2 regions of the Paenibacillus oryziterrae genome follow, and region 2 is predicted to be linked to the other one. Evidence: predicted binding sites of a transcription regulator. Region 2 holds the regulator's gene; the other holds the start of a gene.
What was found. Region 2 encodes Rex, which represses fermentation and respiration genes when NADH is low (regulators of the CRP and FNR family bind a similar motif). Its sites were predicted from a motif close to TTGTGAAATATTTCACAA; they were not measured.
Positions count from the first base shown of each region.

Region 1 (8,203 bases), on a different contig from region 2:
TCGTAATGGGTATTACTCCGGTAACTAACCCAACATCCACTACAATGTTCAAAGCATTGATCGCTATCAAAACTCGTAACCCGATCATCTTCGGTTTCCATCCATCTGCACAAGAGTGCAGTAAGGAAGCAGCAAGAATCTTGGCTGAAGCCGCTGTAAAAGCTGGCGCACCTGAGAACTGTATCCAATGGATCGATGCACCAACTATGGACAAAACAAATGCTCTGATGAACAACGATGACGTTGCATTGATTCTGGCAACTGGCGGTTCCGCAATGGTTAAAGCGGCTTACAGCTGCGGCAAACCAGCACTTGGCGTAGGTCCTGGTAACGTTCCTTGCTTCATTGAAAAGAGTGCAGACCTTGACCAAGCAGTAACCGACCTTATTCTTTCCAAATCTTTCGACAATGGTATGATCTGTGCATCCGAGCAGGCTGTAATTATAGAAGAACCAATCTTCGACCAAGTGAAGAAGAAAATGATCGCATCCGGTTGTTACTTCGTAAATAAAGAAGAAGCTGCTAAATTGACTAACGGTGCAATGAACGTTGAGAAATGCGCAGTTAACCCGGCAATTGTTGGACAATCCGCTGTGAAGATCGCTGAAATGTGCGGTATTCAAGTACCAGCCGGAACTAAAATTCTGGTTGCTGAAATCGAAGGCGTAGGTACTAAATACCCGCTGTCCGCTGAGAAGCTGAGCCCGGTTCTGGCTTGCTACAAAGTGAAAAACGCTGATCAAGGTATCGAGCGTGCAGCTCAAATCGTAGAGTTCGGAGGCATGGGCCACAGCTCCGCTATCCACTCTAACAATGAAGAAGTTATCATGAAATTCTCCAACCGTCTGCAAACTGGACGTATTCTGGTGAACTCGCCATCCACACACGGCGCGATCGGCGATATCTACAACACAAATATCCCTTCATTGACACTGGGATGCGGATCTTACGGACGTAACTCGGTATCGCAAAACGTTACAGCAATTAACTTGATCAACGTGAAAAGGGTGAACCGTCGTACCGTGAATATGCAATGGTTTAAAATTCCTGATAAGATCTATTTCGAAAAAGGATCCACTCAATACCTGGCAAAAATGCCTGACATCACACGCGTTGCAATCATCACTGACCCAATGATGGTGAAACTGGGTTATGTTGAAAGAGTTGAGCACTACCTGCGTCAACGCCAAACACCAGTAGCGATCGAAGTGTTCTCTGAAGTTGAACCGGATCCATCGACAACTACTGTGGACAAGGGTACTGCAATGATGCAAAGATTCCAACCAGACTGCATCATCGCACTCGGCGGCGGTTCCCCTATGGATGCTGCCAAAGCTATGTGGTTGTTCTATGAATACCCAGATACTGATTTCAACGATCTGAAACAAAAATTCATGGATATCCGCAAACGGATTTACAAATACCCGCGTCTGGGTTCCAAAGCGAAATTCGTAGCGATTCCTACAACTTCGGGTACAGGTTCTGAAGTGACTTCCTTCGCGGTAATCACTGACAAAACTGCCGGAAGCAACACTAAATATCCGCTTGCTGATTATGAGCTGACTCCAGACGTAGCAATCGTGGATCCAGAGTTCGTATATAGCTTGCCAAAAACTGCAGTTGCTGATACAGGTATGGACGTATTGACACATGCTATTGAAGCTTATGTGTCCGTAATGGCCAGCGACTACTCTGATGGTCTGGCAATCAAAGCGATCCAACTCGTATTCCAATGGTTGGAGAAATCCGCTCTGGAAGCTGACAAATTGGCACGCGAAAAAATGCACAATGCGTCGACACTTGCTGGTATGGCGTTCGCAAATGCGTTCCTGGGTATCAACCACAGTTTGGCCCATAAATGGGGCGGTCAATACCACACTGCTCACGGTCGTACCAATGCAATTCTGATGCCTCACGTAATCCGCTACAATGCGAAAAAACCGTCGAAGTTCGCTTCGTTCCCTAAATACTCGCACTTCGTAGCTGACGAGCGTTATGCAGAAATCGCACGTATCTTGGGACTTCCTGCACGTACAACAGAAGAAGGCGTAACAAGCTTGATCAACGCCATTCGTGACCTGAACAAAAAACTCGGTATCGAAGAGTCCTTCCAACAACTTGGATTTGATCCTAAGGATTTCGAATCCCGTGTTGATTACTTGGCTGACCGTGCATTTGAAGACCAATGTACAACTGCGAATCCGAAGTTGCCACTGGTTACTGAACTTGCTGATGTATATCGCAATGCTTTCTACGGTCGTTTCGATAACTAAAATTCAGGTTTAACCTGAAACATGGGTTGAACTAAGAATTGGGGGGCAATTGCCCCCCAATTTTATAATTTCAAGGATAGTGACAAATATCACGAAAAAGCAGGAAAACGTGATATATATCACAGTGCCAGCCGGGATTTTAAACTAAACTGTTTATATAAGATCCCAAGCAATAAATCAAATTGTATTGTGAAAATTTGAACTAATGTTGAGGGATCACGAGACACGGGATCAACCTTCAAGCCCGCGATCTTACAATATTATAAATATATATATATGGAGGGATTTAGCATGTCGGTGATTGAAAAAGATGTACAAGAGGTAAAGTCGGGATGGCGTTCTTTTACTAAGGGTAAATGGTCCAAGAAAGTAAACGTAAATGATTTTATTGAGAAGAACATCCTGCCTTATCACGGGAAAGAAGATTTCCTTGCAGGAGCTACTCACAACACTAACGAACTTTGGAAACTCGTGTCGGAAATGACCAAGCAAGAAATTGCGAACGGTGGCGTATTGGATGTGGATGTTAATACTGTATCCACAATCGTATCCCATAATCCGGGTTATATCGACAAAGACAAGGAACAAATCGTCGGCGTTCAAACTGACGCTCCTTTCAAACGTTCTATTCAACCTTTTGGCGGAATTAAAATGATGATCGATGCCTGCAACGCATACGGATTTGAACTTCCGCAAGGCATTGTTGACATGTTCACGAACATTCGTAAAACGCATAACCAAGGCGTATTTGATGCATATACAAGCGATATGAGAGCAGCCCGTAAATCCGGTGTTATTACTGGTCTTCCTGATGCTTACGGCCGTGGTCGTATTATCGGTGACTACCGTCGTGTAGCTCTTTACGGTGTTGACTTCCTGATTAAAGAAAAGAAACAAGACCTGCTCAACCTTGAAGTGGATTCCATGAGCGATCATGTCATTCGTCTTCGCGAAGAGCTGTCCGAGCAAATTCGTGCTCTGGGCGAACTGAAAAAAATGGCTGAAATGCACGGCTTCGATATTTCCAAGCCTGCTAACACGGCTAAAGAAGCCTTCCAATGGGTATACTTCGGTTACCTTGCTGCAATCAAAGAACAAAACGGTGCGGCAATGTCCCTTGGACGCGTATCCTCGTTCCTTGACATCTATGTAGAACGTGATCTGGCTGAAGGTACTTTGACTGAAGAACAAGCACAAGAAATGGTTGACCATTTCGTAATGAAATTGCGTATCGTTAAGTTCTTGCGTACACCTGACTATAACGAACTGTTCAGTGGAGACCCAACTTGGGTTACTGAATCCATCGGCGGTATGTCTGTTAATGGTGAAACTCGCGTAACTAAGAACAGCTTCCGTTTCCTTCACACTTTGTACAACCTGGGTCCAGCTCCAGAGCCGAACTTGACTGTTCTCTGGTCTGAGAAAATGCCTGAAGGCTTCAAGAAATATTGTGCTAAGGTTTCTATCGAAACTAGCTCGATCCAATACGAGAATGACGATTTGATGCGTCCGATTTACGGCGATGACTACGGTATCGCTTGCTGCGTATCCGCAATGCGTATCGGTAAACAAATGCAATTCTTTGGAGCTCGTGCTAACTTGGCTAAAGCTTTGCTGTATGCGATCAACGGTGGTGTGGATGAGAAGTCTGGCGCACAAGTTGGACCTGAACTGCCACGCATCACTTCCGAATATCTCGATTATAACGAAGTAATGAAACGCTTCAAACCAATGATGGACTGGTTGGCTAAGCTGTACATGAATACTTTGAACGTAATTCACTACATGCACGATAAATATTCCTATGAGCGTATTGAAATGGCCCTGCATGACCGCGACATTCTGCGGACCATGGCTTGCGGTATTGCTGGTCTGTCTGTAGCAGCTGACTCCCTGAGCGCCATCAAACACGCAAAAGTTAAAGTCATCCGTAACGAACAAGGCATCGCCGTTGATTTCGAAACAGAAGGTGAATTCCCTTGCTATGGTAACAATGACGATGCTGTTGACAACATCGCTGTTGAACTGGTAGAAACGTTCATGACTATGATCCGTAAACATCACGCTTACCGTGACGCTCTGCCGACTCAATCGGTACTGACCATCACTTCCAACGTAGTATACGGTAAGAAAACAGGAACAACTCCTGATGGACGTAAAAAAGGCGAACCATTCGCTCCAGGTGCGAACCCAATGCACGGGCGCGATAAGAAAGGTGCTTTGGCTTCCCTTAGCTCCGTTGCTAAACTGCCTTACGAAGATAGCCTTGACGGTATCTCCAACACCTTCTCTATCGTACCGAAAGCACTTGGTAAAGACGAAGAAGGACGCAAATCCAACCTGGTATCCATGCTGGACGGATACTTTAACAGCAAAGGCCATCACCTGAATGTTAACGTGTTTGCACGTGAGCAATTGATGGATGCGATGGAACACCCAGAGAACTACCCACAATTGACTATCCGTGTATCCGGTTATGCTGTTAACTTCATCAAGCTGACTCGCGAGCAACAAATGGACGTTATCAACCGTACCTTCCACGGTGCAATGTAATAATTCCTTCTAATGTACGAATGAACAGTACATTGAAATAGCTGCAAGATATGCCGCCCTTGTAAAGAGGGCGGTACTATCTTGTCTGAAGATTGTTAAAATTTTAAATTTTGGACTGCGTTAAGGAGAGGATACAACCATGGCTAATGGACGCATACATTCCCTGGAAACCTTCGGAACCGTAGATGGACCAGGTATCCGCTTTGTTTTATTCATGCAGGGCTGCCTGTTGAAATGCCAGTATTGTCATAATCCGGACACTTGGAACTTGGATGAAGGCAATGAAATGAGTATTGAGGATGTGCTCGCTGAAATTGAGCCATACTTGAATTACTACCGCAGCTCTGGAGGCGGATTAACCGTATCTGGTGGTGAACCAACACTGCAGGCACATTTTGTGAAACAGCTGTTCACCGAAGTGAAGAAACGTTGGAACCTGCATACTACACTGGACACCAATGGTTATAATGAAGGCGACAGAATCAATGATTTGCTGGATGTTACGGATTTGGTTCTGCTTGACCTTAAACATATAGACGATGAGGCTCATATCAAGCTCACCGGTAAATCCAATGACCGTACGCTGAAGCTGGCACGTTGGCTCTCAGATCATAACCGCAAGATGTGGATTCGCCATGTTTATGTTCCAGGGATTCACGACAAGGAAGAGGATCTGCTTAACCTCGGCCGCTTTATTGGAACCTTAAACGGAGTAGAAAAGTTTGAGATTCTGCCATACCATCAGATGGGGATATATAAATGGGAAATGCTTGGCAAAGCCTATGAGCTGGAAGGCGTTCCTTCACCGACTGAAGAGGAAGTTGCACGGGCCTATCGTTTGATTGAAGAGGGACGTAAACAAACTGCATTAGTGTAACCATAATTTTATACAAGCCGTTCCAAGTAGTGATCTACTTTTGGAGCGGCTTTTATTTTGCTGGCCCGTTTAATTTCACTTTAATTGTATAAGAATGCTGACGCACTTAGTTTGATACATAAGTGTTTTGGATATTTGTGTTACATAATATAACTATTTGAGTTAGGTTATCGGCATTTAACCGCTTACATAAGAGTATTTTATCCCTATTGTAGATGAATCTTAACCTTACGTTATGAGAAGGCGTTTTCTATAATAAGAAGTGTAAAGGAAATCAATATATAGGGAGGGTCACAATAATGAAAAAAGGTTTAACAATGCTAGTATCCCTGATTTTCGTCACCTCTGCTTTATTGACCGGCTGTGGAGGAAATAACAACAACGAGAATACTGCTGAAGCAACGAACGCTCCGGCTGCAACTAATGCTGCCGCCACCGAAGAACCAGCCAAAGCTGAACCGTTTGAAATGACGATCCGGCATACTCAGGTTGGTGCAGATAAACAGAAACGTCTTGCTATTCTGGAAGATGTAGTAGCCAAGGTTCAAGGCGAAGTTCCTGGTCTGACGTTCAAGCTGGATGGTGTAGATTCAGATGTGAACCGTAAAGAAAAGCTGCGCGGTGAAATGGCTGCCGGAAATCCTCCTGAAATCTTTGACCTCTTCGGAAGTCCGGATTCCAAGATCTATGCCAAGGAAGGCAAGCTGCTTGACCTGACGCCAATTCTTGAAGAATTGGGCATCAAGGACAAATTCTCCAATTTAGATCCATTTACTTATGAAGGCAAGATCTACGGATTGCCAATCGGCGGTTCCGGTGAAGGCTTCTTTTATAACAAAGGGTATTATGAAAGCAAGGGCTGGAAAGCTCCGACAACCTTTGCAGAGCTGGAACAGCAACTGGCAGATATCAAAGCTGACGGCAAAGTGCCGCTTGCGGGCGCATCCAAGGCAGGCTGGGTACCTCTGATGCTGGCTAACCACCTGTGGTCACGTTATGCAGGTCCGGACGTAACAGCCAAGTTCGCTACCGGTGAAGCTAAATGGAGCGATCCTAATGTGGTTAAAGGGTTTGCGAAGTATAAAGAATGGGTAGACAAAGGTTACTTCAAAAAAGGTGAGCTTGGCTTCGAATATGCGGAGTATACCACTCAATTCACCAGTGAAGAAGCTATCCTGATGTATGACGGAACTTGGAAATCCTCGGTCTTCAAGGATGGCCAATCTGGCGCGAACCTGATCGGTAAAGTTGGATTCTTCAATATTCCTCCGGTTGATGGTGGCGTTGGTGATCAAACAGCACTTATGCGCGACGTTAACAATGGATATGGTTTCTCCTCTGCTGTTGCGGATGATCCTCAGAAGCTGGCAGCCGTTAAATCGTTCATCAAGAACTTATTCAATGAAGAAATGCAATTGCGCGGACTTGTGGAAGACGGTGTGCTTCCTGCGATGAAGATTGACCAAGCGGTGCTGAACGAGAACATTACCGATGATCTGATGAGCGAAATTGTAGCAGTTCTCAACAACGCACAATCCTCATTCCCGGCTTTTGACTCTCTGGTTCAAGCAGACGTTACGACTGAAATTAGTAACATTCAAATTCAAAGCTTAATCGGTGGTCAGACTACACCTGAGAAAATGGGTGCTGCCCTACAAGCCGTACAAGAAGAAGCTAACGCTGCAGTAGAATAAGAGGCAATGAACTGAATGTACCCTGGCGATACGTCAGGGTATTTTTTTTAAGAGAAATCCGTTGAGATCACCATTTATATGCCTAAGTTTTCTATCGCTGATGTCAGAGCAACTGGAGGTAGTCATGAATAAGGCACTAAGAAGTCCCGTGATATTTATCCTGTTTATATTGCCCGCATTATTTCTATTCTTGATGTTCTTTATTTACCCTATATTCAGCTCTATCTATTACAGCTTTACCAGCTGGAATGGTGTATCGGATACGGTGAAATATGCTGGTATGGCTAATTTTAAGAAAGCGCTTGGGGATGACCGGTTCTGGATTTCCGCTAAAAATAACGGCTATTTTATTCTTTTCTCTATATTTGTGCAAGTACCCCTGATTGTACTTTTCTCCTTATTGATTGCCAATGTGAAGAAGCTAAAGGGGCTCTATAAAACTGCTGTATTTATGCCATCGATAATGTCAACGGCTGTAATAGGGATCCTGTGGGGATTTATCTATGAGCCTAATATTGGTCTAATCAACAAATTGCTTGGGCTAGTCGGCATAGATCCGGTATATTGGCTGTCGGATGAAAAATTCGCAATGCTGTCCATTCTGATTACGAATGCCTGGCAGTGGACCGGATTCTATATAGTTATGGTTCTGGCGGCGATTCTGGCAATTCCGGGTGAATTGGATGAAGCTGCAATGATAGACGGTGCCACTGGTTTCCAGCGGGCTACGAAGATTACACTCCCTCTGATCATGCCAATTATTTCTGTAGTCATCATGTTATCCATCGCAGGAGCCATGAAAGCAG
Region 1 is NZ_JBGJZO010000007.1:194,922-203,124, forward strand. Features, by position in the region: gene adhE (bifunctional acetaldehyde-CoA/alcohol dehydrogenase) at 1-2,273, shown strand, start outside; gene pflB (formate C-acetyltransferase) at 2,565-4,826, shown strand; gene pflA (pyruvate formate-lyase-activating protein) at 4,966-5,703, shown strand; gene ACAN55_RS10755 (ABC transporter substrate-binding protein) at 6,003-7,397, shown strand; gene ACAN55_RS10760 (carbohydrate ABC transporter permease) at 7,522-8,203, shown strand, end outside.
Region 1: the regulator Rex is predicted to act here: its motif matches at 2,461-2,478, upstream of pflB (formate C-acetyltransferase).

Region 2 (8,203 bases):
GTGCTCGTAGGACACAACGTCTCTTTTGATTTTCATTTTTTGCAGAATGCCTTGGACCGGTGCGGATATTTGCCTTTCCAGGGTCGTATTCTCGATACAATTGATTTTCTGAAGATTAGCTTTCCCTCGCTGACGACCTATCAGCTTGGAGCCGTAAGTAATCATTTCGGGATCACACATGAACGTCCTCATCAGGCGGACAGCGATGCACTTGCTACAGCTCTAGTGCTGCTGAAGTGTCTGGAGGAACTGTACAGCCTTCCGCTGCTAACCATTCAGCGGCTCGCAGAGCTGTTCGCGGATGGAGATGGGGACCTCGGATGGTATTTTGACGGTCTGCTTCGTGAACGGGAGATGGAGGCCTTTCAGCCCGAAGGTGAGCTGACCTTCTACCGGCAGCTTGCGCTTCAAGTGGGAGACTGGTCTGAACTGACACCTCCCCGCGAAGATATCGGCAGCAATCCGTTGGATAACTTGTCCTTCACCGATTATTTGGCTGAAGTGACCCGGCGCCTGAAAGAAACGCTTCCGCACTATGAAAGCCGGGAAGCTCAGGAAATTATGTTCGGTGAGGTAATGACGGCGCTCGAAGAAGAGAAACATCTATTAATCGAAGCCGGTACCGGAACCGGCAAATCTCTGGGTTATCTGCTTCCGGCGATTTATCAGAGTGTCAAAACGGAGCAGAAGGTCATGGTCAGCACGCATACGATCAATCTCCAGGATCAGTTACGCGAGAGAGATATTCCGCTGCTGACACAAGTAGTACCCTTCCCGTTCAAGGCGGCGATTTTTAAAGGCAGAGGCCATTATTTGTGTCTGCGCAAATTTGAACATAAAATAAACCGGAAAGACTTTGTAAGTCCAAGAGAAGATGTTCTTACGGCAGCGCAAATGATCGTCTGGCTCACACAGACGGAGTCGGGTGATGACGAAGAGTTAAATATGGGTAACCGTGGCGGTGATTTCTGGGAGTCTGTAGCTAGTGATACTGATTCCTGTCTTGGCCGTTCCTGCCCTTGGTTCCGCAAGTGTTATTATCACCGGGCGAAACATTCCGCTGGAATTGCGGACGTTGTGGTTACGAATCATTCCAAATTGTTCGCAGATGTGAAGGCGGGCCATCAATTGCTGCCAGCTTACGAGCACCTGGTCATTGATGAGGCCCATCACCTGGAGGATGTAGCAGGTAAGCATTTGGGTATGCACATGAAGCATTTTACGGTTACGCACACACTCTCCCGTCTCTTTAAAGACAGCCGCAATGGGCAGCTTCCTGTACTCCGGCAGCAGCTTCAAACTGCGGGAAGTGAACAGGCAGGAGAATGGAGTGCGATTATCGACCGCATATATACGGATCTGATCACCGTGAAAGAGACCTGGGATGCCCTGAGCGAGAAGCTTTTTAGTCTTCTTCCGGATCGAAGCGATGCCGGAGCGGGTGAAGCGGGTCAATTGATTCTGCGCCTGCTTCCTGGTAAAAAGCCCGCCAATTGGGCAGAGCTTGCCGCGCTTGAGAATGGTATGGTTACCACACTCAGCGATGTTCTGCGGAATGGCGAACGAATGCTGAATGAAATGAAGGATCAGGATGGCCAGTCCTCTTCCGACAGCCTGATAACGGATATTGGCGGCTTATTTAAAGACTTGGCAGCCATTAGGGATCAAGTGCGGTTTTTTATGGGCTTGAACGATGAAAGTGTAGTATATTGGCTGGAAGCGAACGGAAATTACCGCAGCAAGTCGCTGCAGATCTATGCAGTTCCCGTAGACGTCAGCTCCCAGCTAAAGGAATTATTTTTTGATAAGAAAAAGAGTATTGTTCTGACCTCGGCCACACTATCTGTTGATAAATCTTTTCAATTTATGATCGATAACCTGGGTCTGAATGAAGCTGCGGAAGAAGGCCGCCTTATGACGGTTCAGCTTCCCTCGCCGTTTCATTACCGGGAGCAAGCGTTATTAGTAATCCCAAGAGACTTCCCAAGTGTAAAAGGCAGTATTGGTGATGCACGCTTTGTTGATACACTGGTGCAATCGCTCGCAGAAGCTGCGGTAACCACGAAGGGAAGAATGCTGGTGTTGTTCACCTCGTACCGTATGCTCCGGCAGGTGTATGATCCTTTGAAGGAAGCGTTGTCTCTGCAGGACATCACCGTGCTGGGACAGGGCGTGGAAGGGGGAAGCAGAAGCAAGCTGATCCGCCGTTTTCAAGACAGCAGTGCTTCCGTACTTCTGGGTACCAGCAGCTTCTGGGAGGGAGTCGATATCCCCGGGGAAGCACTGACGTGTCTCGCGATTGTCAGACTGCCGTTTCAACCGCCTAACCATCCGCTTGCAGAGGCGAAATCGGAACTGCTGCAGGCACAGAAGAAGAATCCATTTATGAAGCTGTCGGTTCCGCAGGCGGTCATACGCTTTAAGCAGGGTTTTGGCCGTCTCGTGAGAACTGCGAAAGACCGGGGGATTGTAATTGTGTATGATACCCGGGTAATTGAGTCTTATTACGGTAAGTATTTCCTTTATTCCTTGCCAGGACCTAAAATGGAACATATGCGGACTGACCAGATGGTCCCGCGTATTGCCGAATGGCTGGAGGAGGGGGGCGTCTCCTAAACGCCCGATTTACACAATAAAATTACTCGCGGAACTTGAATCTCCGTTTATGCAGAATATAACCTTATAGGAGGAGAAAATATGAAATCGGATAAAATATCGGAGGCTGTTGTCCGCAGGTTGCCAATCTACCTGCGTTTTCTTAACGATCTCCACAAACGTGAAATCGCAACCGTCTCTTCTCAGGAGCTTGGACAAAAGCTGGATCTTAATCCAGCGCAAATCCGTAAGGATTTAGCCTATTTCGGTGATTTCGGAAGAAAAGGCATTGGTTATGATGTCAGCTACCTTATTGAAAAAATTCGGCATATCCTCAAGCTGGACCAGCAAATCAACGTGGCATTGGTTGGAGCCGGTAATCTGGGGCATGCGTTATCTAACTATAATGCCTATTTGAAGGACACCATGAAAATTACAGCAGTGTTCGATTCCTACGAGCCGAAGATTGGCGAGAAGATTAATAATTTGACTGTACAGCCAATGGAAGAACTGGGAAGTACCATACGTGCGCAAGGCATACGGATTGGTATTATCACTGTTCCTGAATCAGAGGCGCAGAATGTGGCGGATATCCTCGTGGATTCAGGCATTGAAGCTATTCTGAACTTCGCACCTGTTATTCTGAAGACCCCAGCGTCTATCCGGATTCATGCAGCAGATTTCACTACAGATTTGCAGAGCTTGGCTTATTATTTACAAGATGGAAAGGAAGAAGTTGAACATGGCGAATAAAACCTTTATCCGGAACGGAAGATTTACGGTTCCCGGAACAGACAAACCTGTCCTAAGCGGATATATGATTATAGAAAATGATCTGATCACTTACATAGGCGAAGAAGAACCTGATCATGAAGGTGCTGAAGTAGTAGACGGTAGCCGCCTGCTCTTTATGCCGGGCCTGGTAAATACACATGGACATGCAGCAATGTCATTGCTGAGAGGCTATGGGGACGATCTTGCATTGCAGGTATGGCTGCAGGAGAAAATGTGGCCGATGGAAGAAAAATTTACGGGTGACGATGTGTATTGGGGATCTTCATTGTCGATCTTAGAGATGCTTAAAGGCGGGACTACGACATTCCTCGATATGTATGACCATATGGATCGTGTCGCGGAAGCGGTCTCAACATCCGGAATCCGTGCCGTTCTGATGCGCGGTGTAATCGGACTCTGCCCTGAGGATGTACAGAACCACAAGCTAGCGGAAGCTATCGAGTTCGCCCGTACCTGGCATGGCAAAGCAGATGGCCGGATCACGTCGATGATTTCGCCACATGCACCATATACCTGCCCTCCGGAATTTTTCGTGAAATTTGTTCAGGCTGCTCATGATCTGGACCTCCCGATGCATACCCACATGTCGGAGACCCGTCGTGAAGTCGAGCAGAACGTGGCAGACTATGGCCTGCGTCCCGTAGCTCACCTGGAGAGCCTTGGCATGTTCACTCGCCCATCACTGGTAGCGCATGGTGTTCACCTCGAAGATGAGGAGATTGAAATTCTCGCCCGTTACAAGGTGGGAGTGTCCCACAATCCCGGCAGCAACCTGAAGCTTGCAAGCGGCATTGCGCGTGTAACCGACTTGCTTCGTGCAGGTGTGCCTGTATCGCTTGGAACGGATGGAGCGGCAAGCAACAATAACCTGGACATGTTCGAGGAAATGCGCCTGGCTGCGTTGATTCATAAAGGAATTAGCGGTGATCCTACCGCTGTCCCTGCTCCGCAGGCATTGCAGCTTGCTACCGAGTATGGCGCGAGTTCGCTTTTCTTGAACAATGTGGGAAGACTTGCTCCCGGAATGAAAGCTGACTTTATAGCAATTGATATTGATCAGCCCCATCTGCTTCCGCATACCGATCTGCTGTCTCATGCGGTATATTCAGCAAGTGCAAAGGATGTTGCGCATGTGTGGGTGAACGGCCGCCAGGTTGTGAAGAACGGTGCTTGCCTGACTCTTGATGAGGAAATGATCCGCCGGAAAGCCCAGGAATCGTTCGAGGGCCTGCTGAAGCGGTAAGATACGTGTAATTTTAACGAGAAAGGAAGCTGAACCTTGAGGAAGAGGAGAAAATGGATCCTGCTGGGGTTTGGCGTGGCGCTGCTCCTTCTGTTTGTACTAAGCCGTTTCTATGCCTTCATTATGGATGACCAATGGGAGGAGCAGAGCCTAGCGATGAAAGCCGCCTACAGCTTGACGGATCTGACTGAGGTCGATAAGGTGCAAAAATCCGTTTGGGATGAGAACTCGATCTTTTGGGTGCTGACAGGCAAGGACAAGGCAGGGACGGGCATGATGGTCTGGGTCCGCTTTACTGTCGATGGCAAGGTAGCTGAAGGGAACGGTGCGGTATATGGAATGCCGGTAAGCAGCGGTACCTCGGAGAAAAAGATTAGATCAATTATTGCACAAGATCTTCCCGGAATATCCATTGAACGACTGCTGCCGGGAGCCTATAACGGTGAGTACGCATGGCAGCTTTTTTATAAAAAGGGCGGCCGCTATTATTACCGCTTCTATCGTTTCTCAGATGGAACATCTATCGGTGACGGATACAAGCTGCCTAACCGATAGATAATGATGTGGTTTCGGGTGTATACGCTAAGTATATACTTGGGAGAATATATTTCGGGTTTGGACGACATGTTTTTTATGATTATGATACAGAAAAAAGACCGAATCGCTAACGATTCGGTCTTTTTTGTCGATATAAAGGTAAAGTTGGCCGGAGAAGGCAGAAATTAGTTGTAAAAATTTTAAATAAATTCACACTTTCTTTTCTTCTAGTATATATAGCTGTGATATACTACTATTTGTATCTAGGGTCTGGACAGATGATATAGAGAAATCAGCCCTTATTGTTCACCGTTGGTATAGAGTGTTATGGATTTGCCAATATGGAGAGGAGGACGTTACTTGAAACTGCGTCTTGTGCCTGTATTACTGACCTCGCTGCTATCAGCCGCGCTTTTGTTCGGCGGGTGGTTTCTGTATCGCCAATATGCTATTCAGGAGCCGCTGCAAAAGATCGTGGACAGCTATGAAGGTGTCAACGATTCACAAATAACTATTAACCGCAATCAGGTAGCTTTGAAACTTGATTTGGAGCCAGGAACGAAATTACGTGAACTAGTGCAATTTATTACGACTGAAGGTAAATCGGCCATTGGAAGCCGTTCCCTGGCACTTGATATTGAACAGCATTCGAATGCTGTGCTTGATGAGCTATGGGACAAAGCAATGTTTTCTGTAGCCGAAGCGATGGAAAGCCGGAAATATACTTTGATTCCCGCTACTTTGAATGAATTAAAGTCAGAATATGAAGGTGTAACAGCCACTACGGAAATGGATGAAACGAATGTGTATGTAAGTTTGACGAACGGCAAGGAGAGCAAATATATTATTCTGCCGCGGCAGCCAGAGACAATGGGGGTATGGAATAATGCCTAAATATACAAAAGAAATATTAGCCGGATTCATTCCTATACTTTTGGTTTTTATGGCTTTTCTGGGGATTAATATTGTACCTGTGCTCGTAGCTGCTGCTATGCTAGGCGCCTTTCTCCTCATCGCTCATCTGCGGGGTGGACTTACAGTGAATGCCGGTGCGGATAAGAAGCGCAAGAAAAGCGGACCCTCCAAACTTACGTTTGAAGAAATCGGCGGCCAGGATAACGCTAAGCAGGAGCTGCGTGAAGCTTTGGATTTTCTGATTCGTCACGAAGAAATCAGCAAATTCGGGATTCGTCCCTTAAAGGGTATTCTGCTGACAGGTCCTCCGGGAACAGGTAAGACCCTGATGGCAAAAGCAGCAGCCCATTATACCAATTCTGTGTTTGTAGCTGCATCGGGTAGTGAATTTGTTGAAATGTATGTCGGTGTAGGTGCCGGGCGGGTACGTGATCTGTTTAAGGATGCCCGTACACGGGCCATCAAAGAGAATAAGCAAAGTGCTATTATCTTTATTGATGAAATTGACGTCATCGGCGGCAAACGGGAAGGCGGCCAACAGCGCGAGTATGACCAGACATTAAATCAGCTGCTTACCGAGATGGACGGAATTTATAACAATGATACTCCGCGTATACTGCTTGTAGCGGCGACTAACCGCAAGGAGATGCTAGATTCGGCATTGCTGCGCCCTGGCCGGTTCGACAGACATATACAAGTGGATATGCCTGATAAAAAGGGCCGCAAGTCAATTCTTGATCTTCATGCCAAAAACAAACCTCTGCATGATGAGGTCGACCTCGATAGGATCGCCGAGGAAGCTTATGGGTTCTCTGGAGCCCAGCTTGAAAGTGTCATGAATGAAGCGGCTATTTATATGATGCGCGAGAATCTTACGGTAGTGGAGCAGCGGCATTTGTCGATGGCCATTGATAAGGTCATGATGGGTGAAAAGACAGACCGTGAGACCAATCAGGAAGAGAAGAAACGTGTTGCCATTCATGAACTTGGACATGCTATTATGGCTGAATTGCTGCGGCCTGGAAGTGTGAGTCAGGTTACATTGACACCACGGGGTCAGGCACTCGGTTATGTGCGGCATAATCCGCAATCCGAACAATACCTGTATACTAAAGACTATCTGGAAGAACAGATCATGATCGCACTCGGCGGTGCCGCTGCTGAAGTCATTTTTTATGGTGGAAGAAGTACTGGCTCACGGGGAGATTTCGATCAGGCCCTCGGAATTGTAGAGACGATGATGAAATCGGGGCTGACATCCCTCGGGATTGCCAGACTTGAAATGGTTACGACTGAGGAGCTTATGAAAGAGAATAGTAAAATATTGGACGATTTGATGGCGCGCACGCATGAGATCCTGAATAATCAACGAAATGTTTTCAATTATTCCCTGGATATCCTGATGAAGGAAGAAGTACTCTCTGGAGAGCAATTTCGTTGTCAATTTCGTGACAGTGTCCTTTTACCGGCATAATTCTTTATGCCGGTTATTTTTTTTTACTTTTCAGGCATGCTAAGATATCATTATATGTCGGGCTTATTTTTTTCAACGACAGAAAAGGTACATTAGTAAGTATAGATACCTGAAAGGATGGAGTTTTGATGAATTTTAAGAAAATTGGTGTCATTGGCGGTGGCACGATGGGACAAGGGATTGCCGAAATGCTGGCAGCCAAGGGCCTGGATGTTATGCTGGTGGAGAAAACCCCTGAAAGACTGGATTATTCCTATGAAATGATCGAGACAAGCTTGGACAAACAATTGGAGAAATGGGCAATTACCCAAGCCGAGAAGAAGCTGATCCTTAGCCGGATTCAAAAAGTAACACATTTTGCAGAGCTTAGCTCTTGCGATATGGTCATCGAAACGATCGTAGAAGACCTTGAAGCTAAGAAAAAAGTGCTCAATCAGCTGGACCAAGTATGTCCGAGTCACATTATTCTTGCCAGCAACACTTCTACCCTAAGCTTAACAGAGCTTGCCAGCACGACAATGTATCCTGAGCGCGTAATCGGAATGCATTTCATATACCCTGTTGCCAAAGTGGATCTGGTCGAAATCGTTCGCGGTTTGAAGACATCCGATTCCACATTTGAGGAAACCAAAGCTTTTGTTGAT
Region 2 is NZ_JBGJZO010000003.1:209,378-217,580, forward strand. Features, by position in the region: gene dinG (ATP-dependent DNA helicase DinG) at 1-2,616, shown strand, start outside; gene ACAN55_RS05680 (redox-sensing transcriptional repressor Rex) at 2,698-3,348, shown strand; gene ACAN55_RS05685 (amidohydrolase) at 3,338-4,633, shown strand; gene ACAN55_RS05690 (cell wall elongation regulator TseB-like domain-containing protein) at 4,670-5,188, shown strand; gene ACAN55_RS05695 (hypothetical protein) at 5,531-6,064, shown strand; gene ACAN55_RS05700 (AAA family ATPase) at 6,057-7,559, shown strand; gene ACAN55_RS05705 (3-hydroxyacyl-CoA dehydrogenase family protein) at 7,688-8,203, shown strand, end outside.